Regions from separate parts of the Blautia producta genome, predicted to be linked through region 1. Evidence: riboswitches for the same ligand, from Rfam matches in the RefSeq annotation. Region 1 holds a riboswitch; each other region holds the start of a gene.
The links. A riboswitch is a leader RNA that binds a small molecule or an ion and turns the genes downstream of it on or off. The one in region 1 is predicted to bind ZMP and ZTP.

Region 1 (7,828 bases):
TGCGTCCGCAGTAATAGAGCATCCCGTCTTTCATATACCCTTTATCACCTGTGCGGTAGCCCTGTACCGCAGTTTTCTCCTCTGTATATGTGAAAAAATGCTTTTGTGTCTGTGAAGGGTTCTGATAGTAACCGGGACTTACCGTGTCCCCCAGGATAATGATCTCACCCTTTTCGCCTTCGGGGAGTATGCTGCCCGAAGGACTGCAGATCTGCAACGCAGTGCCAGGCTTTGGCCTGCCTACAGGCAGAGGGGAAGTACAGGCAGCCAGTTTAGGCGTTATCTCTACCTGGGTGACAGCCACTGTGGATTCGGTGGGACCATAGGTGTTCATGATCCTGGCAGAGGGAAAACGCTCCATAAGCTTAACGGCTGTCCGGTTTGTCAGGGTTTCTCCGCAGAACAGGAACAGGCCCAGTTCCGGCAGGGACGTCTGTGTAAATCCGGGGTCTGACAGGCACATGTCTGCAAAGGACGGTGTGGAAACCATAATGGAGGCCCCGGATCTTTTCAGGGAATCCAGCAGTTTCCGGTAATCCTTCTGCACATCATTTGTCAGGCACCAAAGCGTTCCGCCCACAGCCAGACATGTATACAGATCCAGGACGGACAGATCAAAAGAAAAAGGAGCCTGATTCAGAAATACCTTCCCCTTTTTGGCGTTGGTGGGTGTCCCCAGAGTAATGGACCAATCCAGGAAATTGCTCAGATTTTGTTCCGTGATCGTGACTCCTTTTGGGGTGCCGGTGCTTCCCGAAGTAAATATGATGTAAAAAATATCCTCCCCTAAAATAGGCTCTGGCCTGGTTTCTTCCATGCGGATGTCCATAGAGGGAAAATCGGTATGTATGATCCTGTCAATTTCCTGGAGGGAAAGGGGACGTTTATTTTTACAGTCTCCGTGCAGAGGAGAGAGGGTCAAAAGGATTGGTGAGTCAAGGGCGTCTAAGATCATTTCCACCCGGGAATCCGGCACAGAGGTGTCAATGGGGCAGTATGCCCTGCCTGATTTGACACATGCCAGAAAAGATACAAGCATCAGGGGGTGCTTATGACCGTATACAGCTATGGGGGAGTGGTCCTGCCCGCACTGCTGCCCAAGATAACGGGCCAGACGCCCGGAATATAACTCCAGCTCCCCGTAAGTAACAGACAGGCCGTCACAGCAGATGGCTGTTCTTTCCGGGCAGATGGAGGCATACTCGGATATTTGGTTTAATATATTCATGGAAATCACCTCAATTTCGACATTATTCTTACGTTCTCATTACACCATATAATTTAAAAGAAATTGCAGGCTCAATTTATAAGAAATTCTAAAGAAAACCTTTCGATTCATTAAGAATACCGGCCATAAGATCACGAATAATTCTATATCTAATGTATTTTTTATGAATAATTATGCCGCGGTACTTGCGTAAAGCAGGCAAAACGAATATAATTCACAGTAGAATAAAACGGACAAGGAGAATATAAATGAACAAGAATTTTGATGTTATCGCCCTGGGCGAGCTTTTGATCGATTTTACAGAGAACGGAGTGAGCGGACAGGGAAACCCTATCTTTGAGGCAAATCCGGGCGGCGCCCCTTGTAATGTGCTGGCCATGCTGAACAACCTTGGGAAAAAGACGTCTTTTCTGGGTGTTGTGGGTAAGGACCAGTTTGGTACATCCCTGAGAAACACACTGAACAGTCTGGGGATTGACACCAGCCATCTGTATGAAGACCAGGAAGTCCATACAACGCTGGCCTTTGTCCATACCTTTGAGGATGGGGACAGGGACTTCGCGTTTTACAGAAATCCCGGTGCGGATATGATGCTGAGTGTAGACCAGATCGACGAAGAATACATAAGATCAGCAAAGGCATTCCATTTTGGCACCCTGTCCATGACCCACGAGGGTGTGCGCAGAGCAACTGCCAAAGCTATTGATATTGCAAGAGAAGCAGGGCTTCTGATCTCCTTTGACCCGAATCTGCGCCCGCCTCTGTGGAGCAGCATGGAACTGGCAAAAGAACAGATCACATATGGTCTGTCAAAATGTGATCTGCTGAAAATCTCTGAGGAAGAGCTGGAATTCATGACCGGCACAAAGGATGTGAAGGAAGGCGCCCATATACTGCTGTCCCAGTATCCTGATCTGAAGCTCATGAACGTGACCATGGGAAAAGAGGGAAGCATTGCCTTCCACGAGGGCAGAGAAGTGTTCCATGCGCCGTTCTTACAGGAAAATACCATCGAGACTACAGGAGCAGGTGATACCTTTGGCGCATGTGCGCTGAATTATGTGCTGGAGCACGGAATTGAAGGCCTTTCAGAGGAACAGCTCTATGAAATGCTGGAATTCTCCAACGGTGCCTCCTCTCTTATTACTACAAAGAAGGGCGCACTCCGTGTTATGCCCAAAAAAGAAGAAGTATTATCATTTATCGCCGGAAAATAGAGTAAAATTGTCGAAATATTGTTGTGAATTTTTAATATGATACAGCATTGACAGTAATCGGAATTTGTGATAAATTATAGACATAACAAAATAATAGTTTTGATTTCTGACGGATTACAATGTGGAGCACCACAGTGAAGTCAAAATGTAAGTGAGAGCCGACCGTCTGGGCAACGTTTGTAATTGTGTAATTGACAAATGTTGCCCTTTTTTTTCAAAGGGTTCATACATAGACAGTGGCAGTATACATGCAGAAACAAAACTATTGCCATGAAAAGGAGGGTATTAACATGGGATTCAAATCAGACATCGAAATCGCACAGGAGTGCACAATGGAGCCAATTACAAAGATTGCAGAAAAAGCAGGTATTGATGACAAATATCTGGAGCAGTACGGTAAGTACAAAGCTAAAATTGACTACAATCTGTTAAAAGAATCTGATAAGCCAAATGGAAAACTGGTTCTGGTTACAGCAATCAACCCGACTCCTGCCGGAGAAGGAAAGACCACCACAACCGTAGGTCTGGCTGATGGCCTTCAGAAATTAGGAAAAAATGTAATGGTAGCGCTCCGTGAGCCATCCCTGGGACCGGTATTCGGTGTAAAGGGCGGCGCAGCAGGCGGCGGTTATGCACAGGTAGTTCCCATGGAAGACATCAACCTGCATTTTACAGGTGACTTCCACGCGATCGGCGCAGCAAATAACCTGCTGGCAGCAATGCTGGATAATCATATTTATCAGGGCAACGACCTGAATATTGACCCAAGAAAAATTACCTGGAGAAGATGTGTGGACATGAATGACCGCCAGCTTCGTTTCGTAGTTGATGGTCTGGGCGGAAAGACAAACGGCTGTCCGAGAGAAGACGGATACGATATCACAGTTGCTTCTGAAATCATGGCTGTTCTGTGTCTGGCAAAAGACATTACAGACCTGAAGGAGAGACTGGGAAGAATCATCGTTGGTTATACATATGGCAAGGTTTCCGAGCAGAAACCGATCACAGCACATGACTTACATGCAGAAGGCGCTATGTGTGCACTGCTGAAAGATGCACTGAAACCAAACCTGGTTCAGACTCTGGAGCATGTACCTGCAATCGTACACGGTGGACCATTCGCTAATATCGCTCATGGATGTAACTCTGTGATCGCTACTAAGATGGCGCTGAAATTAGGCGATTACGCTATCACAGAAGCAGGATTCGGTGCTGACTTAGGTGCAGAGAAATTCCTGGATATCAAGTGTCGTATGGCAGGCCTGACACCGAGCGCAGTTGTTATCGTAGCTACTGTACGTGCCCTGAAATACAACGGCGGCGTACCGAAAGCAGATTTAAATAACGAGAACCTGGAAGCTCTGGAGAAAGGTCTCCCGAACTTACTGAAACATGTAAGCAATATCACAAATGTATACAAGCTTCCGTGTGTTGTTGCTATCAACGCATTCCCGACAGATACCAAGGCAGAGCTTGACCTGGTAGAAGCTAAATGTAAAGAACTGGGCGTAAATGTTGCACTTTCCGAGGTTTGGGCAAAAGGCGGCGAAGGCGGTGCTGCACTGGCTAAGGAAGTTATACGTCTTGTGGAAGAACCCAATGACTTTACATTCTCCTATGAACTGGAAGGAAGCATTGAGGATAAGTTAAACCAGATCGTTCAGAAGATCTACGGCGGCAAGAAGGCTGTTCTTACAGCAAACGCTCAGAAACAGGCTGCTCAGCTGGAAGCTCTTGGATATGGAAACTGCCCAATCTGTGTGGCTAAGACACAGTACAGTCTGACCGATGATCAGACAAAACTGGGTGCACCGAAAGACTTTGAAGTAACCGTTCGTAACCTGAAGATTTCCGCAGGTGCAGGTTTCATTGTTGCTCTTACCGGAGAAATCATGACCATGCCAGGTCTGCCTAAAGTTCCGGCTGCAGAGAGGATCGATGTTGACGAGACAGGAAAGATTTCCGGTCTGTTCTAAAAAATCCATTTTGAAAACTGAATATAGAGAAGTTCAGGTACGGCTTTGCCGTACCTGAATTTTGTATACATAATTTAGCTATAGAAGCGGGGGAAAAAGTATGTATTTTGATGAATTCAGTGCAGTCTGTAATGCGGCAAAAGGCAAGATAAACTTCATGGAGAACAATACCTTTGGATTTATGGTATCCTCCATCACGGCAGGGCTTTTCATTGCTTTTGGAAGTTTTGTAACATTTACGCTGGGAACACCTCTGAACGCAGCGGGGTCCCCAATGCTGAAAGCAGTGCAGGCTTTTGCCTTTGCGGCAGCCCTGAGCCTTGTCATTATGGCGGGTGCCGAGCTGTTCACAGGCAACAATATGGTTCTTGCAAGTGCTTCCTTCAGTGGATGTGTGCCTTGGGGCAAGACAGTCAAAGCATGGGTTTTATGTTATATCGGAAATATTCTTGGCTCTCTGCTGGGAGTTATCGGATTCCAGCTTACCGGAGTTCCGAAAGGCGATATAGGAGCTTATTTCGCACAGATAGCCGCCACAAAGATGTCTCTGACACCTGTACAGCTTCTGGTAAGAGGGATTTTCTGTAATGTCCTGGTATGTCTGGCTGTATGGTGCGCATTAAAGATGAAGTCCGAGTCAGGAAAGCTCATCATGGTATTCTGGTGTATTTTTGTGTTCATGATCTGTGGATTTGAGCACAGTATTGCCAATATGAGTATTCTGGCAGTGGGACTTTTAAATGCAGGTGACGCGGCAGTCAGCATAGGAGGATACTTCTACAACCTGCTGTTTGTCACGATTGGAAACATGATAGGCGGTGTGTTCTTCGTGGCAGGCCCGTATCATATTATGACCAAATCAAAATCACTGCAGGGTTAAATTGATCCAGGCAGCGGATATCTGTTTGGAAGGATACTTAAAAGCAGTCAATATCTGTTTAAAAGAGCAGATTTTGACTGCTTTTTTTGCATATAATGAAGAGATACAGCAAAAAACAGGGAGTCGTTATGCAGGATCAGAAGCTGGAAAATCTGTTAAACCTGGCACTGGATGCTACGCCGCAGGAACGGGAAAAATCATTGGTTTTAGATGTGGGCTTTGAGCCGGAGGAGAGAAGATGGGATTTAATTGTTAAATATTCCGGGAGCCTGCAGGGGGCACTGGATCCGGAGATCCGGGCAGTGGAGCTGCTGGGTGGTTTTGCCATCCTCTCTGTACCGGAAAGACGTATCCAAAGCCTTACGGAGTATCCTCAGATAGAGTTCGTCGAGAAGCCCAAAAGGCTGTTTTTTACAGTGGAGCAGGGACGGGCCGCCTCCTGTATCAATCCGGTACAGAGCGGTTTTTCGCCTCTTGGACAGCCGCTTTTCGGCTCAGGTGTGCTTGTGGGCTGTGTGGATTCGGGAGTGGACTACGCCCATCCTGATTTCCGCAATGAAGACGGGAGCAGCCGTATCCTCAGATTGTGGGATCAGACTGTGCCGGGTGATCCGCCTCAGGGCTATGTTATGGGAACAGAGTATACAAAAGAGCAGATTGATGAGGCGCTTCAGATGCCCGTGCCTGCGGAACGGTATGCAGTGGTCCCCAGCCGTGATCTGAGCGGACACGGAACAGGGGTTCTGGGGATTGCGGCCGGGAACGGAAGGGCTTCAGGGGGGCTTCACAGAGGGGTGGCTTCCCAGAGCCAGATCATAGTTGTGAAGCTGGGAACACCTCAGGCAGAGGGATTCCCCAGGACCACAGAACTGATGCAGGGGATTGACTACTGCATCCGTCAGTCCATTGCCATGGGAATGCCTCTTGCCCTGAACCTGAGCTTTGGAAATAATTATGGCTCACACAGCGGTGAGTCGCTCATAGAATTATATCTGGACAGCGCCTCCATCCTGGGGCGGACAGTGATCTGTGTGGGGACGGGAAATGAGGGCAATAAAGCGATACATACTTCAGGTGTTTTGGAGCAGAGCGAGAGTCAGAGCGTGCAGTTTCAGGTGGGTGGTTATGAGACGGGGATGAATATACAGATTTGGAAACAGTACGTGGACCGGATGGATATTTCCCTGCAGCATCCCAACGGACAGGTGGCAGGTCCGTTTCAGGAAATACTGGGACCACAGCGGTTCCAATTGGGAACCACACAGATTTTGATCTATTATGGAAAACCAAGTCCATTCAGTCTTTCTCAGGAGATTTTTATTGATTTTATCCCCCAGAATACATATGTGGACAGTGGTGTGTGGAAAATCAATCTCATACCCGGGAGGATTGTGGACGGAAGATATAATCTTTGGATGCCGGGGGGAGCGGCTCTGAACGAGGGAACGCGATTTTTATTTCCGGTGCCGGAGATCACGCTCACGATTCCTTCCACAGCCGGGCGTGTGATCTCTGTGGGCGCCTATAATTCCAGATACCAGGCCTACGCGGATTTTTCCGGGCGCGGCTTTACCAGAGTTACCAATCTGGTAAAGCCGGATATAGCGGCTCCCGGCGTGGATATCACAACTGCATCCCCAAACGGCGGCTATACGTCCAGGACGGGTACCTCTTTTGCAACACCTTTTGTCACAGGCTCCTCTGCCCTTTTAATGGAGTGGGGGATCGTGAAGGGGAATGACGCATTTCTCTATGGGGAGAAAGTAAAAGCATATCTGCGCAGAGGCGCCCGCCACCTTCTGGGCGGACCTTATCCCAACAACCAGACAGGATACGGGGCGCTGTGCCTCAGGGACAGCTTTCCTATATAAAAGTTTGTAAAACAGGACATTGCCAAAAGCAGTGTCCTGTTTTATACTGTGATTATAATGAAAATCCCCACAACAGACAAGAAGAGGAAAAGGAGAGACAAAAAGAGATGGGAAAAACACTGAAGAGACTGGTCAGCTACTATAAGCCCTATAAGGGTTTGTTTTTTTCTGACTTGTTTTTTGCGGTTTTAGGGGCCGGGATCACCCTTGTAATACCGCTTATTGTACGTTATATCACCAGCACGGTTGTGAACCAGCCTGTGCAGGAGGCAACGGATTTGATCGTGAAGCTGGGAATCTTCATGGTGGTTCTGGTACTGGTGGAGGCATTCTGTAACTTTTATATTGCCTATTACGGGCATATCATGGGGGCCAGGATAGAGCGGGATATGCGCAATGAGATTTTCGGGCATTACCAGAAGCTGTCTTTTGCCTTTTACGACAACCAGAAGGTAGGACATCTTTTGTCCAGAATCACTTCTGATCTGTTTGATATCAGTGAACTGCTTCATCACGGGCCGGAGGATCTGGTTATCTCTATTATTAAATTTATCGGCGCGTTTATTATTCTGATGTTTATCAACATAAAACTGGCCCTTTCAGCATTCCTGTTTGTGCCGTTTCTGCTTATTTACGCCTTTATCTATAACAGGAAG
Region 2 (7,828 bases), 2.7 Mb from region 1:
TTGATGAGGGGTTTCTGAGAAAACGGGTCAGAGATGCCTGGGAGTACAGGAAAAAGACAGTGGACACCAGCAGCTGCCGTGTGATCTTCGGTGAGGCAGACTTTCTGCCGGGACTTGTTGTGGACAAATTTTCCGATGTTTTAGTCGTGCAGTCACTGGCTCTTGGAATTGACAGGATGAAAATGAAGATTCTGGAGCTTTTGAAGGAAGAGATGGCACAGGACGGTGTGATGATACGCGGTGTTTACGAGCGGAGCGATGCCAAGGTGAGAAGGCAGGAAGGCATGGAGCCTTTTAAAGGGTTTATTGGGGAGCCTTTCGATACCAAGGTGGAGATCTGTGAAAATGGAGTGAGATATCTGGTAGATGTGGAGGACGGCCAGAAGACCGGATTTTTCCTGGACCAGAAATATAACAGGCTGGCCATCCAGAAATTATGCAGGGATGCAAAGGTACTGGATTGTTTTACACATACAGGATCATTTGCGCTGAACGCGGGGGTCGCGGGAGCAAAGAGTGTGCTGGGCGTGGACGCTTCCCAGCTTGCGGTGGAGCAGGCTAGGGAAAATGCCAAGCTGAACGGCCTGTCAGGTACTGTGAAATTCGTGTGTGAAGATGTGTTTGAACTGCTTCCCAGACTGGAAGAAGAGGGGGAGAAGTTCGATGTTGTGATACTTGATCCGCCGGCATTTACCAAATCCCGGAATTCTGTTAAGAACGCAGTGAAGGGCTATCGGGAGATCAATCTGCGGGCTATGAAGCTGGTGAAGGACGGAGGATTTTTGGCCACTTGTTCCTGCTCACATTTTATGTCCTATGAGATGTTTACTCAGACCATTGGGCAGGCGGCCAGGAATGTGCACAAGAGACTGCGGCAGGTGGAATATCGGACACAGGCAGCAGATCATCCCATTCTTTGGGCGGCAGAGGAATCTTATTATTTGAAGTTTTACATTTTTCAGGTATGTGAAGGGTGAACAACACCGATTATGCCGGTGCTGTGATCTTGTAGTGTCAGACTGATCACCGCGGCGGACACCTGGAGGGCTGATTTATTATGCTGTTTCTGAAGTCTGCCGTCGGTTCTGATGCTTAGTTTAAAATACTCAAGAGACGTTACTAGGGCCGTATGAATAAGCCGGTGATTTTTTTGCAATTTATTTTTTGATGAAAAATGTCAAAAAAGCGTTGACAAGAGAAAGATTACATGATAATGTTTAAATTGCTTATATGACTGACGGAAGTGGAATGAACCACAGGGAGTATAAGCGTAGGAAGCCGACCGTCTGGGCAAGTATGTTCAGAGTGTGGGCTTTTTTTGTTGTTTTATTGTAATTGCGAAGGTAGTGAACAGTTACGTTACATTTATTACGGTAAAGTTGCCGATGGATTGGCAGCTGATGATCATGGTCAAAATGAGAAGGAGAAGGAATTCATGAAAATGTTATCACTTGAAAATGAATTGAGAGAAAATGCGTACCCTGGCAGGGGAATTGTTATTGGTAAGTCTGAGGATGGAACAAAGGCAGTTACTGCATATTTTATCATGGGCAGAAGTGAGAACAGCAGGAACCGTGTGTTCGTGGAAGAGGGAGAGGGTATCCGCACCCAGGCATTTGACCCGTCTAAGCTGACTGATCCCAGTTTGATCATATATGCACCGGTGCGTGTGATCGGCAATAAGACGATCGTGACCAACGGTGACCAGACAGATACTGTCTATGAAGGAATGGAAAAGGGCATCACTTTTGAGCAGTCCCTGAGAACGCGTGAATTTGAGCCGGACGGCCCCAATTACACACCAAGGATTTCTGGTATTATGCAGGTGGAAGCCGGCATATACCATTATGCTATGTCCATTTTGAAGAGTAATAACGGCAATCCCGAGAGCTGCTGCCGTTATACATTTACTTATGAGAACCCGGCAGCCGGGGAGGGACATTTTATACACACTTATATGCATGACGGCAATCCGCTGCCAAGCTTTGAAGGAGAACCAAAGCTGGTGGGAATTCCCAATGATATTGATGCATTTGCTGAGAATGTTTGGGAGAGCCTGAATGAAGACAACAAAGTGTCTCTGTTTGTCCGTTTTATTGATATTGCAACCGGTAAGTATGAGACAAGGATCGTAAATAAAAATAAATAATTGAAAAGCATAAAGGAGAATGGGAAAATGAAAGAATTAGCGTTAAAGTACGGATGTAATCCGAACCAGAAACCTTCCAGAATCTATGTGGCTGACGGCAGCGAGCTTCCTATTGAAGTTCTGAGCGGCAAGCCGGGATATATTAATTTCCTGGATGCTTTTAATGGCTGGCAGCTTGTGAAAGAGCTGAAAAAGGCCACAGGACTTCCGGCCGCCACATCCTTTAAACATGTGTCACCGGCAGGTGCTGCAGTTGGACTTCCCATGTCAGATGTACTGAAAAAGATTTACTGGGTAGATGATATGGGTGAATTATCACCATTGGCATGTGCCTATGCCAGGGCAAGGGGCGCTGACAGAATGTCTTCTTTCGGTGATTTTATTTCCCTGTCTGATGTATGTGATAAAGATACAGCGATGCTGATCAAGAGAGAGGTTTCCGACGGTGTTATCGCTCCCGGATATACAGATGAGGCACTGGAAATCCTGAAACAGAAGAAAAACGGCAACTACAATGTGATCAAGATCGATCCGGATTATCAGCCGGCTCCGTTGGAGCATAAAGAGGTATTCGGCATCACATTTGAGCAGGGAAGACAGGAGCTTTCTATTGACGATGAACTGCTTTCCAATGTTGTGACAGAGAATAAAGAGATTCCGGCAAACGCATTGATGGATTTAAAAATTTCTCTGATCACACTGAAATATACACAGTCAAACTCAGTCTGTTTCGTAAAAGACGGACAGGCGATCGGTATCGGTGCAGGCCAGCAGTCACGTGTACACTGTACCCGTCTGGCAGGTCAGAAAGCTGACAACTGGTGGCTGAGACAGTGCCCGAAGGTACTGGATCTGCCGTTTATCGACGGTATCCGCCGCGCTGACAGAGACAATGCCATTGATGTCTACATCGGTGAGGAATATATGGATGTTCTGGCTGACGGAGCATGGGAAAAAATTTTCAAAGAGAAACCGGAAGTGTTCACACGTGAGGAAAAACGCGCATGGCTGGACAAACTGACAGATGTCACCTTAGGCTCTGATGCCTTCTTCCCGTTCTCAGACAATATCGAGCGCGCTTACAAGAGCGGCGTAAAATACATCGCAGAGCCGGGTGGTTCCGTACGCGATGATGCAGTCATTGAGTGCTGCAATAAGTACAACATGGCGATGGCATTTACAGGCATTCGTCTGTTCCATCACTAATTTATTTCGCCTCCGCTTTGGGGCAGAGATAAGACCGGGATTTCCGGTTTTATCCCTGCCTCTTTTTTTAGTCAAGGACGAATATGAGATATAAAATTCAAAGAATTTTGTAGTAAAAAGACATGAATTTCACTTGTGATATATGTGTTTCTGGCTTATAATGAAGTCACATAATGCACATTCATAAGAGGAGGAAAACAAGAGATGGAAGGCATGATGAAAGTAGCAATAATGACGGATATCCAGAAGATGGATTTTGAAGAAAGACCCATCCCGCAGCCAAAGGATGACGAGGTTTTGGTAAAGCTGGATTATGTGGGAATCTGCGGTTCTGACCTGCACTATTATGAGACGGGAGCTATCGGAGATTACGTGGTAAAACCGCCTTTTGTACTGGGCCATGAACCGGGCGGTGTTGTAGTGGAAGTGGGTAAGGATGTTAAGCATCTGCAGGTAGGAGACCGCGTGGCTCTGGAGCCGGGAAAGACCTGTGGACAGTGTGAATTCTGCAAGGAAGGCAAGTATAATCTCTGCCCGGATGTGGTGTTCTTCGCGACTCCGCCGGTTGACGGTGTGTTCCAGGAGTACGTGGCACATGAGGCAAATCTCTGCTTCAAGCTGCCGGACAATGTAAGCACTCTGGAGGGCGCTCTGATCGAGCCTCTGGCAGTTGGATTCCACGCCGCGATCCAGGGAGATGCACATTTGGGACAGAAGGCAGTTGTTATGGGCGCAGGCTGTATCGGCCTGGTTTCCATGATGGCATTAAAAGCCAGAGGTGTCAGTGAAGTTTACGTTGTGGACGTGATGGACAAACGTCTGGAAAAAGCTATGGAGCTGGGTGCCACAGGTGTTATCAACGGCATGAAAGAGGACGTGGTAGCCAAAGTAAAAGAGCTGACCGGCGGCAGAGGAACAGATCTGGTGATCGAGACTGCAGGGGCAGAAGTGACCTCCAGACAGGCAATTCTCATGGCCAGAAAAGGCTCCACCATCGTATTTGTAGGATACAGCAGAACAGGAGAGGTAACTCTGCCTATGAGCATCGCTCTTGACAAGGAACTGACATTCAAGACGGTGTTCCGTTATCGCCATATCTATCCTATGGCCATCCAGGCAGTTGCGGACGGCAAGATCAATCTGAAGGGAATCGTGACGGATGAATTCCCGCTGGATGAGGCGGATAAGGCTATGGAGTTCTCTATGAATAACAAGGCGGATATTGTGAAGGCGGTTATTAAGATCCATGAATAAACGCCGGTTTCAAGTCGACTGCTTTTAGATGGCAGCGCTGCAGAAATTTCATAACTCATAACATCTTTGTTTATATGGCTTCCTGCCTGATGAGCAAAGATGTTATGATAAAAAAGATGATCAAATGCTCGAGTAAGAGCATTTGATTGTCTTTTTTGCATTTATGGGGGAATGGTAAATTATGGTAATGATATAGGGAGCGGCCATATGGCGAAAGTAAAATTTTCTGCAGCTGCGGAGTGTTTCTATGAGAAAAGCAGGAAAACGATGAAACAAATATGAAACACATGAAACTGCGTTGACTTTTTTGAGTATGAGATTTATTGTTAAATTGACCATAAAACAGCTGATAAGTTAAAAAAATAGTTTAAATTGACTAAAAAGTGGGAGGGGACTGATAAGATGGCAGCAACAATACGAGATGTTGCGAAAAAAGCACAGGTTTCTCCGGCGACTGTTTCACGATATTTTTCAGGGAGTAATGTTGTGGGAGATGAACTTGCAAAAAAAATTGAGGAAGCAGCGCGTGAGCTTCATTATACTCCGAATACCAAGAAGAGAAGTGAGCAGGGAGTGATCATTGTTCTGGTTCCGCATTTGCGTCTGGGGTATTTCAGTGAGGTATTACGGGAAATCATAGAGCAGATGCCAAAATATAAGTATAAACTGGTAATTCTCCCAACGGTTGTCGGTGATGACGGTTACAAGTTATTTTTTAAAGAATTGTATGTAAGAGGTGTTATTTATCTGGATGAGGATATAGACCGAGATATGCTCAGATATATACAGGCAAAAAATATCAAGGTGGTAATGCTGGGTGGTGCGTCTTTTGACAGCAGATGCGAGATGGTACATATCAACGATATGTCGGCTGCGTATGAAGGTATGAAGTATCTGCTTGATCTGAACCATAAGCAAATACTCATATTATCAGATTATTCTCACAGCCTCAGCTCAGGATTTCAGAGGCTTATGGGATGTCAGCAGGCATTGGCTGAATACGGAATACAGCTTGACAGGGATGAGATGACAGAATTCGGTTACCTGACATTTGATAATGGCTATCGTTTGACAGAAAATGCGATAAAGAAAGGAAAGAAATTTACAGCTGTCTTTGCATTTAGCGATGAGACAGCCATGGGAGCAATTTCAGCACTGCATGACCATGGATACCGTGTGCCTGATGACATATCTGTACTTGGTTTTGACGGTATCAGTGTTTCGGGAAGAACGATTCCAAAGCTTTCAACCTTGTATCAGCCAATTGACAAAATGGTGGAATGGACTCTGAATACGTTCTGCAATATGAATGAAAAAGAACAGAATCAGAATATGGAGTATACATTGCCATACCAGCTGTTGAAAAGAGGCACATGTAAGAAACGGGAGGTAGATGAATGACTGGTAAAAAAGTATCGGGGAAGCAGTTGTTATGGGGAATCATAAGATTTCTATTCCTGGGATTCCTGGTTTTGATTTCATTGGGTCCTCTGCTCTGGATCGTCATATCATCATTTAAGACGAACAAAGAAATTTTGTCTTCCGCATTTTCTCTCCCGGAAAACTGGGGGCTGGGCGGCTATCGGGCTGCGCTGGAGCTGGCACCTATTTTTAAATTCTATGGGAACAGCGTCCTGATCGCGGTGAGCAGTACACTTTTGAATGTGCTCATTATTTCTATGGCGGCGTATGTTTTGTCCAGATACCGGTTCAAAGGAAATGCATTGATAACCCTGCTGCTCTCTTCGTCATTACTCATACCAACCTCTGCGCTGCTCATGCCAATATATAAAATTATGATGGGGTTGGGTCTGTATGATACGAGAAGCGGGCTGATACTGGTCTATGCAGCATTGGGACTTCCCACATCGTTGTTTATATTCAAAAGCTATTTCCAAAGCATACCCAGAGAGCTGGAGGAGGCAGCGTATATTGACGGGGCAGGATTTTATAGGACCTTTTTTACAATTATTTTTCCCCTTGCAAAGTCGGGTCTGGCGACAGGCGCCATTTTACAATTCCTTACATCCTGGAATGAATTTATGTTTGGCCTCATATTGACAAAAAGCACGAAGGTCAGGACACTGCCGTTGGCACTAAATTATTTTACTTCACAGTTTTCATTTAACTATACCGCAATGTTTGCAGCGCTCACCATGGTGATCCTCCCTAGTATTGTAATTTATATTATACTGCAGGAGCAGGTTACAGCCAGTATGGTGGCGGGTTCGATCAAAGGTTAATATAAAATTTATTATAAGGAGGAACAAGTTATGAAAATGAAAAAAGCAATTGCATTATCAGCGGCGGCAGTAACGGCAGTATCCTTAATGGCAGGCTGCGGTTCAAACGGAGACAGTGGGAAAGAGGCACCGGCCAAAGAGGAAAAAGGTACAGAGGCAGTGACAGAAATCAGTTTTCCCACATCCTGGGTGGGAGTCAGTGTAAACACGGAATGGTTTAACAACAGGATGGAAGCATTTAACGAGGAATATGGTGATAAGATTAAAGTTAATGTGGAAGAAATTGCAGGAGACCAGGCATATGTAGATAAAATGAAGGTGCTGTACTCCTCCAATGCGCTGCCGGATGCCTTTGCCACGGGAGGCTATAACCTGATCGATTCCATGAAAGACCAGCTTGTGGATCTTACCCCCTATGTGGATGAGGAATGGAAGAAACAGTCTTCCGATGTATGCTGGGATGTGAATTCCAGGGATGGTAAGATCTATGGGATACCTTATACCAGGCAGGTTATCGGATATTTTTATAACAAAGACCTGTTTCAACAGGCAGGAATTGAGAAACCGGCAGAAACCTGGGATGAATTTTTTGAACAGTGCGATAAACTGATGGCAGCGGGTATTACCCCGTTATCTATGGACACAGCAGATTCAGGCTGGGTGACATCACTTATGCTGGGAGCGATGATCGGACAGACAGAGGAAGGTGAGAAGTTTATGAATACCAATCTTCCGACAGATTATAATACTCCCGAATTTATAGATGCCGCCGGAAAAATTCAGACAATGTTCCAGAAATATACTACGCCGGATGCTGTGGGCGGGAAATATGAGAATGCTGCCAGTAATTTCTTCATGGGTGAGACAGCCATCATTGCAAACGGACCTTGGATGATAAGCGATTTTTATGATACTTCACTGGTAGAGGAAGGGTTTGCGGATAAAGTAGGTACAGCTATGTATCCCGGAAAAGTTA
Region 3 (7,828 bases), 2.3 Mb from region 1:
TTGCTGGCTCAACCTAAATTTACAGTTAAACTCAAACGTATCATTTATACAGATCGTTTATATAAAATCTTACACTTAAACAATTCTTTAAACCAAAATTTTTCTTTATTCCCCCCAATAACCCAAAGATACACTGGCATTTTTTAAAAGTCCGCATATAATAAGACCAACAAATAATGTTCAGGTACACATATTATGAGTAATGACCCACGTGGTACGATCATTCAGCAGGGTAATATCATGCGCATTGACAATGCCCTGGTGGAAGAAGTTTTTTGTTATGACAATTCTGTCGGACATATTCTGATTTCTTATGCTGTTCGCGATGCTGATCAAGTCACCTCTATACAGACCTTACGTCTGAATACAGGCAGAAATACAGTTATTCTGAATATGTTCGGCAGGCGCATCAACGCATGTCAGCTCAGAAAAGGCATGTGGATAAATGCTGTATTCTCTTCCCGAATGACCAGGAGCATACCTCCCCAGGCAAATGCTTTTCTCATTATTGTCAAAAGAAATCCACGCCCGCAGAACAACACCACAGATGGAAGGATCGCGTCCGTTGACCCTCGAAACAGATTCCTGATCACAGGAAATCCGGATGATATCAACAGCCAGATACGATATACAATTTCAGATGACACCGTTATATTAAACCGTTTCGGAAACCCTATCCCCCTGCGTGCGCTCCGCCCCGGGCAGATGGTCAGGATCACCCATGCAGACTTCCAGACAGCCAGCATACCGCCTCAGACCGCTGCATACCGAATACAGATTATATAACGAACACTGTCATCTTCTCAGAAGCCTTGTCACTGACAAAAAAGCTGGCATTTCACACAGAAATGCCAGCTTTCCACTGTCCGCAAACCAGATTCTTTTTATCAAAGAACAATTCCCAACACTTCTATCAGAATTCCCCAGAACACGCCTGTTCCGTAAAGAATCCCAATGAGTCCCAGATTTTCTTTCATTCCCTTATTGGTTCTGCAAAGTACCAGGATACCCACACCGGCTCCTACCAATAGTCCCGCCATCATCTGCCCGGCTCCCAGAATGCCTGTGAGATAGAGCTGAGTTATAACAACGGAGGACGCGCAGTTTGGAATAAGGCCGACCAATGCCGCCAAAAATACTCCGATAAAGGGCTTGCTGCTGATAAAATATCCGATATTATCACTTCCAACCAGCTCCACGCAGAATCCAATAGCCAGAGATACTAAAAATATAAAAACGGTGATCTGCAGGGTGTGCAGAAAAGCAGATTTGATAATGCTCCCGTTCTCACAGTGGCAATGTTCGGATTCACACAGATCGTGGATATCTTTCTCATGGTGTTCCCTGTGTATATGCCTGTGTTCCTCCCGTTCTCTTCTCTTCCTGCTGCTGAAGCGCCATAATATATCTATGACAAAACCAGAGACAGCTCCCAACACTATTTTCAGTCCCAGGATCCGCAAAATTGTTCCCAAAGCTACAGATTCGGAGATAAAGATAGGAATCATCTCATCAGAGGTGGAGAGAAAAATGGCCAACAGGGTACCCGCGGATATAACTCCGCCGGAATAGAGGCTTGCCGCAGCGGCAGAAAACCCGCACTGAGGAAACGCACCTGCAACGCCGCCTATAAGAGGGCCTAAATGCCCTGACTTCTGCATGATCTGTTTTGATTTATTCTTTGTCTTGTGTTCCAGATATTCCATGACCAGATAGGTCAGGAACAGGAAAGGGATCAGCTTCGCCGTATCCAGCAAAGCATCTGAAATCACATCAAGTATCATTAACACAACTCCCTTCCGCAGCAGAACCCATTACTTTCTCTGCTTAAAATTACCGACGCCTGCAAAGTTCTGCGCCAGTTTCTAATGATAGCACAAAACCGCAATAAACTCAACGGCGGATTGCAATATTTGCACTGACTGTCCAAAACGCAAAACGGCAGCAGAAGTTTTTCGTATTTCTGCTGCCGCACAGTCTATGCGTTCAAATAACCTGTATATTCATTTGTATGAAGTAGTCTGTTCGCGTTCTCCACCCGCTCTTTTGTGGGAGGTTCGATTCCCTGCAGGGGATACGGGATACGCATATCCTGCCATTTGAAAATTCCCAGTGTGTGATATGGCAGCACCTCAAAGCGCTGTACATTGCCCAGGCCTTTAACAAATGCATCCAGTTTCATAAGGTCTTCGTCATAATCGTTCCGTTCCGGTACGAGAACGTGGCGGATCCATACAGGCTTCCTGATTTCAGCCAGATACTTGGCCATATCAAGAATGTTTTCATTTCCGCATCCTGTCAGAATTTTGTGTTTTTTACTGTCAATCTGCTTTATATCAAGGAGCAGCAGATCTGTAACTTCCATAAGGCGGTTGAATTTATGAAAAAACGGGTCATGTCTGGAAAATGGATTGCCCGAAGTATCCAAAACTGTATGCACTCCATTCTCCTTTGCCTTAGTAAACAGCTCCAGTAAGAAATCCATCTGGAGCAGAGGCTCACCGCCGCTGACGGTGATTCCTCCTTTGTCTCCCCAGTATGCCTTATAACGCAGAGCCTGGCTTAAAAGCTCATCGGCTGACATCATATCCATGGAGCTGGTGCTCCAGGTATCAGGGTTGTGGCAGAACTGGCAGCGCATTCTGCAGCCCTGCAGAAAAATCACAAACCGGACACCGGGTCCGTCCACAGAGCCGAAGCTTTCTATAGAATGGATGGAGCCTTTTCTGGAACTATATGCGCTCATGTGCAGAACGAGCGATCACATCCAACTGCTGCTCGCGTGTCAGATCAATGAATTTTACCGCATAACCGGATACACGGATGGTAAAGTTTGCATACTCTTCTTTTTCCGGATGTTCCATGGCATCCACCAGCTTTTCTATGCCGAATACATTTACATTTAAGTGATGTGCACCCTGATCAAAATATCCATCCAGGATGTGCACCAGATTGTTGATTCTCTCTTCCTCGGAATGTCCGATGGCACCGGGATTAATGGTCTGTGTATTGGAGATTCCGTCAAGTGCCCACTCATACGGAAGCTTCGCAACGGAGTTCAGGGAAGCCAGAAGACCGTTTTTCTCTGCGCCGTAGCTTGGGTTTGCTCCCGGTGAAAGAGGTTCCCCTGCTTTTCTGCCGTCCGGCAGCGCACCTGTCGCTTTTCCGTAAACCACATTGGATGTAATGGTCAGGATTGAGGTTGTAGGCTCTGAATTGCGGTAAGTCGGATATCTTTTCAGTTTTTCCAGGAACGTGTGGAGCAGCCATACTGCAATATCATCGGCTCTGTCATCGTCATTTCCATAACGCGGGAAATCACCTTCTGTCTCAAAATCCACTGCCATGCCTTCTTCATCCCTTATAACCTTCACTTTGGCATATTTTACAGCAGACAAGGAATCCACCACATGGGAAAATCCTGCGATTCCTGTTGCGAAAGTTCTGCGGACATCTGTGTCTATCAGTGCCATCTCCGCAGCCTCATAGTAATATTTGTCGTGCATGTACTGTATCAGATTAAGGGTATTTACATACAGTCCTGCCAGCCAGTCCATCATGATCTCATATTTACGGACAAGCTCATCGTACTCCAGATACTCGGAGGTAATGGGTTTATACTCAGGTCCCACCTGCACTCTTGATTTTTCATCCATACCGCCGTTGACTGCGTATAAGAGACATTTTGCCAGGTTTGCGCGTGCTCCGAAGAACTGCATCTCTTTTCCTGTCTGGGTAGCTGATACACAGCAGCAGATGGAATAGTCATCTCCCCATACAGGGCGCATCACATCGTCATTTTCATACTGAATGGAGCTGGTCTCAACAGAGATATACGCAGCATATTTCTTAAAGTTCTCAGGCAGCCTTGAGGAGTAAAGAACAGTCAGATTCGGTTCCGGAGCCGGTCCCATGTTCTCTAGTGTGTGGAGAATCCTGTAGTCTGTCTTTGTCACCATGGAACGGCCATCCTGTCCCATACCGGCCACCTCCACAGTAGCCCATACCGGGTCTCCGGAGAACAACTGATTGTAAGAAGGTACACGGGCGAATTTGACCATTCTCAGTTTCATGATAAAGTGGTCAACCAGCTCCTGTGCCTCTTTTTCTGTCAAAGTGCCGTTTTCCAGATCCCTCTGAATATAAATATCCAGGAAAGTTCCCACACGGCCAACACTCATGGCAGCGCCATTCTGTGTCTTGATAGCAGCCAGGTATCCAAAATACAGCCACTGAACGGCTTCCTTGGCATCCACAGCCGGTTTGGAAATATCATATCCGTAGCTCTCAGCCATCTTCTTCATATCGGCCAAAGCTCTGTACTGCATGCTGATCTCTTCTCTCTGACGAATGATCTCATCTGTCATGATACCGCAGCCGCAGTTATCGTAATCTTCTTTTTTCTTTTCCATCAGGAAATCAATTCCGTAGAGAGCCACTCTCCTGTAATCGCCCACAATACGGCCACGGCCGTAGGTATCCGGAAGTCCTGTGATAATTTTGTTATGACGGGCTTTTTTCATCTCCGGTGTGTAGGCATCGAAAACACCCTGATTGTGCGTTTTGTGATATTCTGTAAAGATTTTATGAAGTTCCGGAGCAGGTGTGTAGCCATTGGATGTACAGGAATCCTCTGCCATTTTGATACCGCCAAAAGGCATAAATGCTCTCTTCAGCGGCTTATCGGTCTGTAATCCTACCACCTTTTCCAGGTCTTTTAATTCTTCACTGATGTAGCCCGGCCCATGGGAAGTCAGTGAGGATACAATTTCAGTATCCATATCCAGAACGCCGCCTTTCGCACGCTCCTCTTTCTGCAGTTTTGAAAGTGCAGACCAGAGTTTTTCCGTGGCTTCGGTAGGTCCTTCCAGGAACTCCTGATCCCCTTCATAGGGTACATAGTTATGCTGGATAAAGTCACGTGTGTTGACTTCTTCTTTCCAGATTCTACCTTTAAATCCATCCCATTGTTTGAAGTTATTCATCTTTGCAAGTCCTCCTTCTAAGACAATAATTGTGTCGGAAACTGTCCTGTAATGTGACCGGATTCATTAAAAAAAGCCGGTCCTCTCCAGACAGCTTCTGCCCAGACGGTCGGCTAAATCAATGTTATACTCCCTGTGGTTCATTCCACTTCCGTCAGTCATATAACACTTGTAGTATAAAGCATTTTTTTAAGGATTGTCAATAAAAGGAATGGAATTTTATGTTCTTTTTAGTATACATTGGTACTGTTCACAGCCCTCAAAAAAGCACAGTTCTGTGAACAGCAGCTATGTATGGCCTCAGAAATAATTACATATTACCGAAACGGATAACCATTGGCAAAAGGTGGTAATCTGTACATATGATTCAAGGGACCTCTGCCATGCCCCAGATCAAGTCCGTCCTGCAGCGCACCGGTCAGATACTTTTTAGCATTCCTGATTCCTCTTTCCAGAGAATATCCAGCGGCAAGACTGCAGGCAATGGCTGAGGACAGGGTACATCCTGTTCCGTGTGTGTTAGGATTTTCTATCCTCTTTGAAGAAAACCAGGTATATTTTCCCTTCTCGTACAGGAGATCATCTGCTCCTTCTGCCAGATGCCCGCCTTTTAAAAGGACCGCACCGGAACCGTATTTTGCTATTTTTTCTGCTGCGCCTTCCATTTCCTGCCGGACAGAGACAGAAAATCCACAGAGCGCAGCCGCTTCCATAAGATTTGGTGTCACCACTGCTGCCAGAGGGAAAAGCTCCTCTTTCAATGCCTCTGCTGCATCCTCGGACATAAGTCTGCTGCCGCTTGTTGATATCATCACCGGGTCTAAAACCACATCTTCTGCCTGATATCTCCTCAGTTTTTCAGCGATCACCCGAATGATTTTTTCATTGGGTACCATACCGATCTTTACTGCGTCAGGACGTATGTCTGTGAAGATACAGTCCATCTGATCTCCCACAAATTCTGCGTCTGCTTCCCGGATTCCATATACACCTGTTGTATTCTGCGCCGTCAGCGCTGTGATCACACTCATTGCATACATTTTATGAACAGTTATTGTTTTAATATCTGCCTGTATCCCAGCACCTCCGCTGCAGTCCGAACCGGCAATCGCCAATACTTTTTTCATGTTTTCCGCTCCCAATCTTCCCAACTTTCAAGGTAAATATCTGCCAGTTTAAGCAGTTTATCTCTGTCTTTTTCCGAATAAAAATCACGTATGACTGCCAATAAAAATCCGGCTTTTTTCGCGGTTTCTGCCGCAAAATATGCATCTTCCACCACCAAAGTCTCTTCTTTTTTTGTATCTAAAAGTTTCATTGCCATCTGGTAAATACGCGGATATCTTTTGCCGGCTCCTGCTTCTGTACAGGTAAGTATCCCATCAAAATACCAGTTGATCCCATTATGCCTAAGCGCTGCTTCTATCAGTGGTCTCTCCGTTGAAGTGGCGATGCACATCCTGACACTGCGTCTCTTTAAACCCTCCAATACCGGCAGAAGCCCCGGCTTTATCCGGATTTCCTTCTCATAGCAGTCGAATATCATAGAATTGATCTCTTTAATGATATCTTCCTGTTCAAGTTCAATCCCGTAACTGCTGCGAAAATATGCCGCGGACTCTTCCATTGTCATGGTTTCCAGCCTCTCACGGATGTCTTTTCCGGGCCGGATTCCCTTTCTCCGCAGATATATCTCCCCTGCCTGATCCCATAATCCCATAGAGTCAAAGAGCGTGCCGTCCGCGTCAAATATGATCCCTTTTATCTCTCTCATTTTTCTGTCATCTCCCTTGCCAGCACCAGCAGTTCTTCACAGGCTTTTCTGATATCCGGCTGCCCGTAAATACCGGATATGACAGATACCCCTGCGGCTCCGCTTCCGGTGAGCTGCATCATATTGTCTCTCCTGATCCCTCCGATCGCCACAACAGGAATGGATACAGCCTGACAGATTTCCTTTAGGGTGTCCCGGGATATCACATCCGCGTCCTCTTTGGTGGAGGTGGCGAAGACTGCACCCACACCCAGATAATCTGCCCCCATTTTCTCCGCCTGAAGAGCCTGTTCCACAGTCCTTGCAGAGACGCCCAGTATCTTGTCCGGCCCCAGTTTCTGTCTGACCCTTCCCGCTTCCATGTCGCTTTGCCCCACATGCACGCCGTCTGCGTCCGCTTCCAGAGCGATCTCTACATTGTCATTGATGATAAACGGCACGTGATAGCTGTCTGCAAGAGCTTTTACATCCTTTGCCTCTCTCAGAAATTCATCATACGCCATACCCTTTTCCCTGAGCTGCAGAAGGGTGATTCCTCCGTCCAGAGACGCTTTCACCTGTTCACAAAATGTCATTTCTCCCACCCAGGAACGATCCGTGACAGCATATAACAGCAGGGCACGCCTCACCCATTCTCTCTTCTCACCGCAGTTCATATCTTGCTCCTCTCTCCAGCTCGCTGCCGGTCAGTTTGTAGACCTCATCGATCAAATGATTTCTGCATCCCGCATTGCCGCTGTTCTCTTTTTTCATCCTCTCATATGCCTTTTCCCCGCACAGACCCATGGAGATAACAGCGGCTGCCACAGCCTCCAGTCTTCTCTTTGGATTGGCTGCCAGATATGCCGCGGTGAGGGAGCTTAGCATACAGCCGCAGCCTGTGATCCTTGTCATGATAGGATGTCCATTCCTTATTATGTACGTGCGGGTTCCGTCTGTCACGATGTCAATGGCTCCGCTGACGGCGATCACAGCACCGCTTCTTTTGGAAAATTCTGCGGCAAATCTTATGGTTTCTTCCAGATTCCCGCTGTTTACCGCATCTGACGCATCTGCGTCTACACCTCTA

Region 2: another riboswitch for ZMP and ZTP. It lies ahead of BLCOC_RS07945 (IMP cyclohydrolase); the one in region 1 lies ahead of BLCOC_RS23305 (formate--tetrahydrofolate ligase).
Region 3: another riboswitch for ZMP and ZTP. It lies ahead of pflB (formate C-acetyltransferase); the one in region 1 lies ahead of BLCOC_RS23305 (formate--tetrahydrofolate ligase).

The regions. Positions count from the first base shown of each region.
Region 1 covers NZ_CP136422.1:5,169,836-5,177,663, reverse strand. The annotation lists gene dltA (D-alanine--poly(phosphoribitol) ligase subunit DltA) at 1-1,228, opposite strand, end outside; gene BLCOC_RS23310 (carbohydrate kinase family protein) at 1,477-2,445, shown strand; ZMP/ZTP riboswitch at 2,538-2,624, shown strand; gene BLCOC_RS23305 (formate--tetrahydrofolate ligase) at 2,736-4,421, shown strand; gene BLCOC_RS23300 (formate/nitrite transporter family protein) at 4,522-5,301, shown strand; gene BLCOC_RS23295 (S8 family peptidase) at 5,430-7,172, shown strand; gene BLCOC_RS23290 (ABC transporter ATP-binding protein) at 7,280-7,828, shown strand, end outside.
Region 2 covers NZ_CP136422.1:1,812,903-1,820,730, forward strand. The annotation lists gene BLCOC_RS07940 (class I SAM-dependent rRNA methyltransferase) at 1-977, shown strand, start outside; ZMP/ZTP riboswitch at 1,221-1,299, shown strand; gene BLCOC_RS07945 (IMP cyclohydrolase) at 1,436-2,149, shown strand; gene BLCOC_RS07950 (phosphoribosylaminoimidazolecarboxamide formyltransferase) at 2,177-3,355, shown strand; gene BLCOC_RS07955 (NAD(P)-dependent alcohol dehydrogenase) at 3,560-4,609, shown strand; gene BLCOC_RS07960 (LacI family DNA-binding transcriptional regulator) at 5,012-6,010, shown strand; gene BLCOC_RS07965 (carbohydrate ABC transporter permease) at 6,007-6,852, shown strand; gene BLCOC_RS07970 (ABC transporter substrate-binding protein) at 6,883-7,828, shown strand, end outside.
Region 3 covers NZ_CP136422.1:2,884,394-2,892,221, reverse strand. The annotation lists gene BLCOC_RS12820 (hypothetical protein) at 196-786, shown strand; gene BLCOC_RS12815 (putative manganese transporter) at 888-1,784, opposite strand; gene pflA (pyruvate formate-lyase-activating protein) at 1,979-2,746, opposite strand; gene pflB (formate C-acetyltransferase) at 2,733-4,985, opposite strand; ZMP/ZTP riboswitch at 5,078-5,157, opposite strand; gene thiD (bifunctional hydroxymethylpyrimidine kinase/phosphomethylpyrimidine kinase) at 5,303-6,112, opposite strand; gene BLCOC_RS12795 (HAD family hydrolase) at 6,109-6,759, opposite strand; gene thiE (thiamine phosphate synthase) at 6,756-7,415, opposite strand; gene thiM (hydroxyethylthiazole kinase) at 7,402-7,828, opposite strand, start outside.